One region of the Solibacillus sp. FSL W7-1464 genome, then DNA from elsewhere that is predicted to be linked to it. Evidence: riboswitches for the same ligand, from Rfam matches in the RefSeq annotation. Region 1 holds a riboswitch; each other region holds the start of a gene.
What was found. Region 1 has a riboswitch for cobalamin ahead of MKZ25_RS02770 (ABC transporter substrate-binding protein). Riboswitches for the same ligand answer to the same signal wherever they lie in the genome.

Region 1 (3,278 bases):
TACCGGTATTGAAATCCCTAAAAAGATGGTCATAACCGCACCGACCGAGGCACCAGATGAAATACCTAATGTATACGGATCCGCCAAAGGGTTTTTAAGTAACCCTTGAAATGCAGCTCCGGCTATTGCTAAAGATGCCCCGATTAGTGCCGCTAAAATGACACGTGGCATTCGGATTTTCCACAAAATACTGTATGCAACCGGATCAGTCGTTTTATCCCATAATGTTGAAAACGGGATATTAACAGACCCGAATGAAATGCCGATCCATACGCTGCTTAAAAGCAATCCAATCGATAGTACATAGGAGATTGAATATTTTTTATTCATTAAATACCTCTGGGTAAATCGCCGCACCTATTGATTCAATACCTTCAACAATACGCGGACCTTGTCGGCTCGTCGTATCGCCATCGACTAATTTCACATTGCCATTTTTCACTGCATCCATTTCGGCATAGGCATCGTTTTTCTCGATTGCCGCCATGTCGTTTTCATACGTTACTAAAATGACATCCGGATTGCTGTTTACAAATTGCTCAGAGCTGTACATCGGCCACCCTAGTTCCGGAACAGCATTTTCTGCATTTAGAACGTCCAGCATTTCACTGATGAATGTTTCTTCACCTGCAGCATAAAGGTCCGGATCTGTTCCAACAACAATAAACACGGACTTTTCTTCCAGGTCGGCTACTTTCACTTCAATTTCTTCAATTCCCTCTTTGATCGAGGCAATCATTTTTTCGGCTTCTTGTTCTTTATTTGTCAGTTGCCCGATTTGTTTGATCGTTTCGTATGTTTCTTCAAATGTTTTCGCATCCTTTACAACGAATACGGGAATGCCTACTGATTCAAGCTGCGCAATTGCCTGTTCATTGAAGCTGTACATTCCGGATTCATGCGCTACGACTAAATCAGGTTGCAGACCGATTATTTGTTCTAAATTGAACTCCATGCCGCCAACTGATTCTTTAGATAATGCTTCTTCAGGATATGTATCATTGTCGTTCACAGCGATAATTTCATCGTTTAACCCTAGTCCGAATAAAATTTCCGTATTGGATGGAGCCAATGTAATAATGCGTTCCGGTGCTTTTTCAAGCGTAATTTCTTTGTCCAATGCATCTTTTATAGTTACCGGAAATTGTGCTGCGTCAGATACTTCTTTATTGTCTTTTGCAGATTGTTCATCTGTTGCTTTTTCCGAATTACATGCCGCTAGAGTTAATGTAAGTAATGCTGCGGAAGAGAGCAGTTGCCATTTTTTCAAAATAAAAACCTCCTGAAATCTCGTTGTATAATTTTCTACAAAAATAAAAAGCTCCCCTACTATAAATGAAGGAAGCTTTACGTATGCAAATAAAATTCATCAAAAAGAATTTATCCGCCACATCCTATCCTCGTAGGTTTAATTTAGGGCATTATAAAGGCAGGTCTCCTGGCTTATGCATAAACGTTGAAGAGCGCCTTCCCGAATTTTTTTCAGTGGCATATTGCTCTCAACTAGCAGTTACAGTGGCGGGACCGCATCGGATTTGAACCGATTTCCCTTTTACTCCTTACTCTATCAATAGAGTAAGAACCTTTATCGTCCATATTAAATTAATGTCTTTATTATAGCGGAAGATTAACGGAATGTGTGCAAATTTATTAAAGTGTCAGATAATTCGACGTAAGCTATGAATTTATTGCTCGTTACCCTTATATATGGTACGTATAGTCATCTGGAAGTACACGACGCAGGAATTGCTTTGTTCGGTCTTCTTTTGGCTGCACGAAAATTTCATGTGGTGAGCCTTCTTCAATAACATTTCCGCCGTCCATGAAAATGACACGGTTGGCCACATCACGCGCGAATGACATTTCATGTGTAACGACTAACATTGTCGTCCCTTCTTTTGCGATGTCTTTCATCACGCCTAATACTTCCCCTACGAGTTCAGGATCGAGTGCTGAAGTTGGCTCATCAAATAAAATAATATCCGGATTTAAGGCTACAGCACGTGCAATCCCAACACGCTGTTGTTGGCCACCAGACAATTGGCTTGGATAAGAATCATATTTCTCTGTTAAGCCCACCTTATCAAGGGCCTTTTTGGAAATTGTATATGCTTCATCTTTTTTCATACCACGACCGATGATAAGTCCTTCAGCTACATTTTCAAGCGCGGTTTTATTATTAAATAGATTATAGTTTTGAAAGACAAATGCTGTTTTTTTACGAATCTCTAAAATATCCTTTTTCGATGCTTTGTTTAGATCGACTGAAATATTGTCGAAGCTTGCTGTCCCTTCATCTGCACGTTCTAAAAAGTTAATGCAGCGCAGCAATGTCGTTTTTCCTGAACCACTTGGACCTAAAATGACTACGACATCACCTTTATCAATCGTCAAGTCGACGCCTTTTAATATTTTGAGTTCCCCAAATGTTTTATGCACATTTTTAATTTCAAGCATTGCGATTCCTCCTTAAACTGTCACCGCTTTATAGCGACTTAAACGCTTTTCAGACCATTTAAATAAATACTCAACCGTCATACAGATAATTAAATAGACAATGAAAATATCAATATATGCCTCTAAATAGTTGTATCCAAAATTCGCCTCTACTTTAGCCTTGAGCGTGATTTCCTGTAACGATATTGCATAACCGAGCGAAGTAGCTTTAATCAAGTTGATCGTCGCTGTACATAGGTTCGGCATCGCAGAAACTAAAGCTTGTGGAATAATAATACGTCGGTATGCCTGTGCTGACGTGAGTCCAACCGATTGTGCTGCTTCCAGCTGACCTTTCGGAACTGTTTGTATGGCGGATCGAAACACTTCAATTAAAATTGCTGCCGTATTGAATGAGAAAATAATAAATGCATACCATAACGGATTCACATTATAGATTGGATAGTCGATATTGTATTTCTCAAACAGGCCACTTAACAGTAAGGGTATTGTTGCATACAGAACAAAAATTTGAATAATAATGGGTGTGCCTCGGACAAAAGAAATGTAAATTTTCGCAAAAAAGTTGACGACCGGTATTTCATAAACACGTGCAAGTGCTAGTAAAAAACCTAATGGTACTGCTACAAAAAGTGAAACAACCGTAACGAGAAGCGCTACTGGAACACCACTTAATGCAACAAAAAATGTATCAAATAAAAATTGCCAGTTGATTAATCCCATTGTAAGCCCCTCCTACGTTGTTTTAATAGATTGTTTTCCTTTGCTGAAAGCTTTTTCTAGCAAGGCAAAGGTTTTCTCAATTGAAATCGATAAAACCC
Region 2 (3,278 bases), 680 kb from region 1:
TGCTAGCTGGAACGGCCACTCTGTTCGAAAGATTCATTAAGAGGAGCAGGCCGTTATGATAGAAGCTATATTAAACTATGAATTTTTACAAAATGCCTTTTTCTCAGGGCTTGTTATTGGAGTCATCGCACCACTATTAGGTGTATTTATCGTAGTAAGACGTTTATCGCTCATTGCGGATGCACTGTCGCATGTTACACTGGCGGGGATTGCCGGGAGCCTGTACTTGAGCCAATCGTTTGCAGCGTTGGCATTGCTGAATCCGATTTATTTAGGGATTATCGCATCTGTAAGTGGTTCGATTTTAATTGAACGATTACGCCGACTATATAAACATTATGAAGAACTTGCGATACCGATTATTATGTCGGGCGGAATCGGTGTGAGTGCCATTTTAATTTCACTTGCAAGCGGATTTAATACCGATTTAATGAGCTATTTATTCGGTTCTGTATCTGCTGTATCGCGCCAGGATTTATATGTTGTACTGGCAATTGCAGTCGTTGTCGTATTATTTTTAGTCCTGTTTTTTAAAGAGCTTTTCGTCTTGTCGTTCGATGAGGAATATGCGAAAGCGAGCGGTTTACCTGCGAAGTGGATTCACTTATTGTTTATGATTGTTGTCGCTCTCGTTATCGCAGCAAGTATGCGTATTGTCGGAATTCTGCTTGTTTCAAGCTTAATGACATTACCGGTAGCTGCAGCGATGCGACTGGCTCGCGGCTTTAAAGAAGCAATTATTTTAGCGATTGTATTTGGAGAGCTGGCCGTAGTAATCGGACTCATTTCTGCATTTTACCTGAACTTGGCACCTGGTGGAACAATTGTTGTTACCTCCATTTTGATCTTGCTGTTCGTAATTTTAATTAAAAAACTTGTTTTGAAATTCACAATTAAATCGGAAGGGGAAGAACTACTGTGAATGCAACGCGCGCGTGGGAAATATTAAAGGAAAATGGCTATAAAAAAACGGATAAACGAGAGTTGATTTTGGATATGTTTGCAGCTACAGAAAAGTATTTGACTGCCCGTGACTTGTTATCAGTATTGAAAAAGGATTTCCCCGGGATGAGTTTCGATACAATTTACCGTAACTTGGCAACTTTCGTGGAGCTTGATATTTTAGAAGAAACAGAATTAAACGGTGAGCGAAATTTCCGTATGCACTGTGAGTCGGATCACCATCACCACCACTTTATTTGCAGTGATTGCGGGAATGTAAAGGAACTGTCTGTTTGCCCGATGGAAATGCTCGGTGAAAAGCTGCCGGGTTATGCTGTTGAGGCGCATAAATTTGAGATTTACGGCAAATGTCCGGAATGTTTATAGTAAACTGAAAATATTTTATTTGCATAATAATATTATTATGCTAAAGTGATAAAGACAAATTGAATAAATTTGCAGGAAAAAGATGCATGATGCATAAATGGGAATTCGGTGTAAATCCGAAGCTATATCCGTAACTGTAAGCGTTGATGAAAATAAGTGTGATACCACTGCTAAACTAGCGGGAAGGTACTTATGAGTAAAGTGAAACGCAGAGCCAGGAGACCAATCTTTTTCTTATCGTAACATCCCTCTTCGGAATTAAAGAGAATGTACGGCAGTCACTGATCGAATGAGCATCGTTTTACACTCTTTTTTGATTATTGAAGCCATCCATTTTCTTGGGTGGCTTTTTTTTCGTACACTCGGTAATTTCGGCGGGGCACTACTTGAAGTGAGGAGAATTTTATGAAAAAGGATATCCGTTATTCCTGCTATCCGTTTATGCGGGAAAAATCAAGCTGCGTCGATTATGAAATTCGAACCGACTCTTTAACAACCCGCATCGGTACAGTCTTTCCAACATTAGTCGATGATGCATCCGGTCAAGTCGTCTTGGAAGACTTAAGGAGGATACAACCGTTAGCCTATCATGCCAATGGTTCTGTCCGTGGCAAATTGGCCATTACATCTGAGGATTTACAATGGCTAAGCGATCGATACGATTTTTATGTAGGTGAAGTCGGAGAAACGATTCAGCAGTTTGTTCTGCCACAAGGAATCGAAAGTGCAGCAAGACTGCATATTTGCCGCAGTGAGGCAAAAAAGTCTTACAGAGCATTACATAAAGTAAGTGAAGAAAGAGAAGTGGATGAAATTCTGTTCGATTTTCTCGGGCTGCTTGCCAATGTGTTTTTTGTCATGGCGGTCTATATGAATCAGCAGCATCAACAAGAGGAAATTCCATTTATCTCAAAATCCTATCCAACGAAAAAGAAAAAAGGAGTTACAACAAATGAAATTTAATAACAAATGGGTCGTTGCTTTCGCGGCAACATTATTACTGGCAGCATGTGGATCAGATGAGGAAAAAACAGATGGCAATGCGGAAAAAGAAACACAGACTGCATCGAAAAATGAAGGAGCACCCTATACAGTTGTAGATGACCGTGGTGTGGAAGTAACATTCGATGAAGTACCGGAAACGATTATTTCCCTACAGCCGAGCAATACAGAAATTTTGTTTGAGCTGGGTGTCGGTGAACAAATTGTCGGGGCAACAGAATATGATACATATCCGGAAGCCGCACAAAAAATCGAGCGTGTGTCGACTTCTACTGTCATCAATGCAGAGCGAATTCTGGAATTAGATCCGGATGTCGTTATAGCTTATACAATTGGGGAGGAAGCACAAATTGCCCAATTGGAAGATGCGGGTCTTAAAGTATTTGTAATTGCTTCGGCGGCGACATTTGATGATGTTTATTCGGATATTATCCAGCTGTCGGAAGTAATGGGTGTGGACGATAAAGGTGAAAAAGTTGTAGCGGACATTAAAGCGCAAATCGAAACAGTACAGGAAAAAACAGCAACACTTGATACGAAGAAAAAAGCCTATTATGAAGTGTCACCAGCTCCGAATCTTTGGACTACCGGCAGCAGTACGTTCCAGCAGGAAATAATGGATCACGCAAATGTTGAAAATATTTTTGCGGATCAGAAGAGCTGGATCAGTGTAACGGAAGAAGATATCATTACACGTAACCCTGAAATTATCATTACACCTGCAACATATATGGAAAATGCGGTCGAAGAAATTTTAGGACGTACAGGCTGGGAGAAAATACAGGCAGTCACAGACAAGGCAGTTTATTTAGTGGATGGGGATATTATGTCCCGACCTGGACCGCGTATTGGTGAAGCGGTAGAAATTATGGCACAATCAGTATACCCGGAACTGTTTAAATAAGTATAGAATAGAAGGACATGCCTTAGTTTCGGCATGTTCTTTT
Region 3 (3,278 bases), 2.5 Mb from region 1:
CTGCCAAATTTGAAAAAATCGATGTTCGGCAAAAATTTTGTGAAGTTTTGGAATGAACAGACAGGGGAGGAACTGCCTTTCAAATTAACGCGATATTAAGGACGTTCAAGAAGTGAGGTTATGTTCCGAATATGCGGACCGGGTTTATCAAGTTCGCATTACTTCACTGGAACAAGCGAGAAACAGTAAAGGCTTGTTATTGGTTTTTACGGATATTACGGAAATTAAAAGGCTGCAGGAAAAACTGGAGCAGCAGGCTTATTATGATGAGCTCACGAAAATTTATAATCGCCGCGCATTTTTACAGCAAAGTGAACAGGATTTTCAGGAAGCGAAGGATACGGGTTTGCCATTTACGGTCCTGTTAATGGATATCGATCATTTTAAACGGGTGAATGATACGTACGGGCATCATATAGGGGACCAGTTGCTCGTGCACGTCGTAAATGCCTGCCAAACACAACTGCTGGAAGGGCGGCATTTCTTTGCGCGGTACGGCGGAGAGGAATTCGTCATTGCGCTGAAGGGGTTCGATGAAGCGGAAGGTGAAATATTAGCCAACCAGCTTCGCACTGCCATTGAACAGGCACCGCTCATGACGGAAGCGGGCAGTCTTTCGGCTACGTTAAGTATTGGTGTTGCGGAAGTAGTAGACTGGACAGAAGAAACTTTGTATCAGCTATTGCATAAAGCAGACACCGCTTTATATGCGGCGAAGGAAGAAGGACGCAACCGTGTGAAAGTATATGCGGCGAGTGAAGGCATACTTAGTTGATTCGACTGAAACCGGCATGGAGAAATTCATGCCGTTTTTTATTTGGTGAAGGGTGCGGCAAGCTTTTGAGTGGGATTCCGTATTACCTCGTATTAGGGGAATATGTTAGCATAGTAAAATAATGACTAAATGGAGAGTGGTTATGACACAGGAAAATTCAAAGGCGGTTTCTATAAGGATTTGTTTAATCCTGCCTCAAATTATGATTGTAGGTTTCTTGTTAAAAAATATTCAGCTACTTAATAATTCGTCCTCGATCGTTGCTAAATGGCTAGCGGGCATTTCCTTTGTCCTTTTTTCATTTTTGCTTATCGTCTCGTTATGGGCGACAATCAAACATTTTAAAGGAACAGATGTGTTGGACCGTCATACATAAACAAAGTTAAAGCAGGGGGATTGTGATGATTGGTTATATTCTAACGGGGTTTTTGTTAATCTTTGCTTGCAGGAAATTTTATAAGTATAGGGCCATTTTTAAACAGCTGTCGAAAAAAGAATGGCTGCAATTCGGTGCCGGTTTTTTACTGGCATGGGCTGGAGCTGTATTTATTATTATAGGTGGAGCCAACATAACGGAAATGATTGAAATCCCATGGTTAAAAAGCCTTTTGGAAATTGGAGTGATTTTGATTGGCTTGGCGTTGGCAGGAATCATTATGAGTAAAATCTTGCCGAAGAAAATAAAAGAGTTTTATTTGGGAGATTAGTGGAACGGGGGAAAATGAAAATGGGAGAAATGATCGGATTTGCAGTAGTTGGGATAATTATTGCAGGTTTAACTTATGCTTTAATTAAACAAGTTATAGAGACTAAGCGCAGCGGTAGCAATGTGGCCGGTCCGCTGTTTCGTAAACAAATGGCTGGAAAAAATAAAGTGATGACGATAGCGTTACTTGGAATTTTAGTATTTTACACATTAAATATCTTGAGCGTTATCTCCTCATCTATCCCGGTATCTAACAGCTTGACTGTACAGGGGACTTGGTTGAGTTTTCTAGTTTACTTTGTTGCAAAGTTTGCAATGAAACCACAGTTAGCTGATCAGCGTAAACTGAATGTGTAGACCCCTTGACGAAAAAACAGGTTCAAAGTAAAGTAATGTTAAATTCATCAAGCATTAGGTGCCCGTTAAAGGAGAATAGGGAATAAAGTGAAAAGCTTTAGCGTAATCCCACCACTGTATGGAGGAGTTTCATAGCAATACCCACTGGATGTCATTCCGGGAAGGGGCTATGAAATCGTGAATCTGAGCCAGGAGACCTGCCTAATACGCTTACTGTTTATAGACACTGGATATGTCTGTAGTTTATTTGTTAACGAATAAACTGCAGGCTATTTTTATTGTCAAAATTCATTTAAATGGGGGAAACGAAACATGCAATTATTACAGAAAACGATTGAACAAATTCAGGGAATCGACCGACAAATGGAAGACAAAGCGCGACAGTACATAGACTCTTTAGCCAAGCCGCCTCAAAGTTTAGGGAAGCTTGAATCATTAGCTATGCAAATCGCCACAATTACCGGTGAACTTGCACCGAAAATCGATAACAAAGCGATGATTGTCATGGCGGCAGATCACGGTGTATATGAGGAAGGGGTAACACCAAACCCGCAAAGTACAACGGTTTTCCAAACACTATCCTTTCCGAAAGGGACGACAGGGATGTGTACGATTTCGAAAATAACGAATGCGAAAGTCATCCCGGTAGATATCGGGGTAAAAGAAGATTTACCTCAAGATGCCGGGGTCATTATTAAAAAGGTGAAATACGGGACGGACAATATGGCGAAAGGTCCTGCAATGACACGTGAAGAAGCGATTCAGGCGATTGAAGTCGGAATTGAAGTCGCGACAGAAGCCATTCGAAGCGGCGTCAACCTTATCGGGACCGGTGAAATGGGCATCGGAAATACGACACCAAGTGCTGCGGTGCTTTCGGTACTTCATGGCTGTGATCCGCTGGAAGTAACGGGTTACGGAGCTGGTGTTGGGGCTGGCGGTATCGAATATAAAGCCGAAGTCATTCGAAAAGCGATCGCGTTGAATAAACCGGATGCTGAAGATCCGATTGATGTTGTGGCAAAAGTAGGCGGGCTGGAGATTTGCGGGATGGCAGGAGTTTTCCTTGCAGCTGCCGCGAATCGTGTGCCGGTCGTAGTCGATGGGTATATTTCAACGATTTCGGCATTGATCGCCTATAAACTGAATCCGAATGTGAAAGCGTATTTAATTCCGTCACATCTATCGGAAGAGCCGGGTGCAAAAATCGCGGCCGAGCTTTTAGGACTGGAACCGATGCTGCATATGAATATGCGACTTGGAGAAGGATCGGGTGCTGCATTGGCATTCCCGATTCTTGATGCGGCTTGTTCGATGATTACGAATATGGTCACGCTGGAAGAAGCGGCGGCACTTTTAGTGTAAGTTGAAGAAAAAAGTCCAATAAATGTTCGCGCCTCTAGTTAGAATGTTACTTCTAACTAGGGGTGTTTTATTTTT

Region 2: linked by a shared signal. The riboswitch ahead of MKZ25_RS05810 (hypothetical protein) and the one ahead of MKZ25_RS02770 (ABC transporter substrate-binding protein) in region 1 are both predicted to bind cobalamin.
Region 3: linked by a shared signal. The riboswitch ahead of cobT (nicotinate-nucleotide--dimethylbenzimidazole phosphoribosyltransferase) and the one ahead of MKZ25_RS02770 (ABC transporter substrate-binding protein) in region 1 are both predicted to bind cobalamin.

Annotation. Positions count from the first base shown of each region.
Region 1 covers NZ_JBBORC010000001.1:552,118-555,395, reverse strand. Annotated here, with positions in the region: gene MKZ25_RS02775 (FecCD family ABC transporter permease) at 1-330, opposite strand, end outside; gene MKZ25_RS02770 (ABC transporter substrate-binding protein) at 323-1,270, opposite strand; cobalamin riboswitch at 1,412-1,602, opposite strand; gene MKZ25_RS02765 (amino acid ABC transporter ATP-binding protein) at 1,702-2,457, opposite strand; gene MKZ25_RS02760 (amino acid ABC transporter permease) at 2,470-3,180, opposite strand; gene MKZ25_RS02755 (amino acid ABC transporter permease) at 3,193-3,278, opposite strand, start outside.
Region 2 covers NZ_JBBORC010000001.1:1,228,997-1,232,274, forward strand. Annotated here, with positions in the region: gene MKZ25_RS05795 (metal ABC transporter ATP-binding protein) at 1-40, shown strand, start outside; gene MKZ25_RS05800 (metal ABC transporter permease) at 56-922, shown strand; gene MKZ25_RS05805 (Fur family transcriptional regulator) at 919-1,329, shown strand; cobalamin riboswitch at 1,393-1,574, shown strand; gene MKZ25_RS05810 (hypothetical protein) at 1,735-2,292, shown strand; gene MKZ25_RS05815 (ABC transporter substrate-binding protein) at 2,282-3,235, shown strand.
Region 3 covers NZ_JBBORC010000001.1:3,089,623-3,092,900, reverse strand. Annotated here, with positions in the region: gene MKZ25_RS15395 (histidine kinase N-terminal 7TM domain-containing protein) at 1-99, shown strand, start outside; gene MKZ25_RS15390 (GGDEF domain-containing protein) at 113-775, shown strand; gene MKZ25_RS15385 (hypothetical protein) at 918-1,151, shown strand; gene MKZ25_RS15380 (hypothetical protein) at 1,177-1,482, shown strand; gene MKZ25_RS15375 (4-aminobutyrate aminotransferase) at 1,503-1,838, shown strand; cobalamin riboswitch at 1,880-2,057, shown strand; gene cobT (nicotinate-nucleotide--dimethylbenzimidazole phosphoribosyltransferase) at 2,151-3,203, shown strand.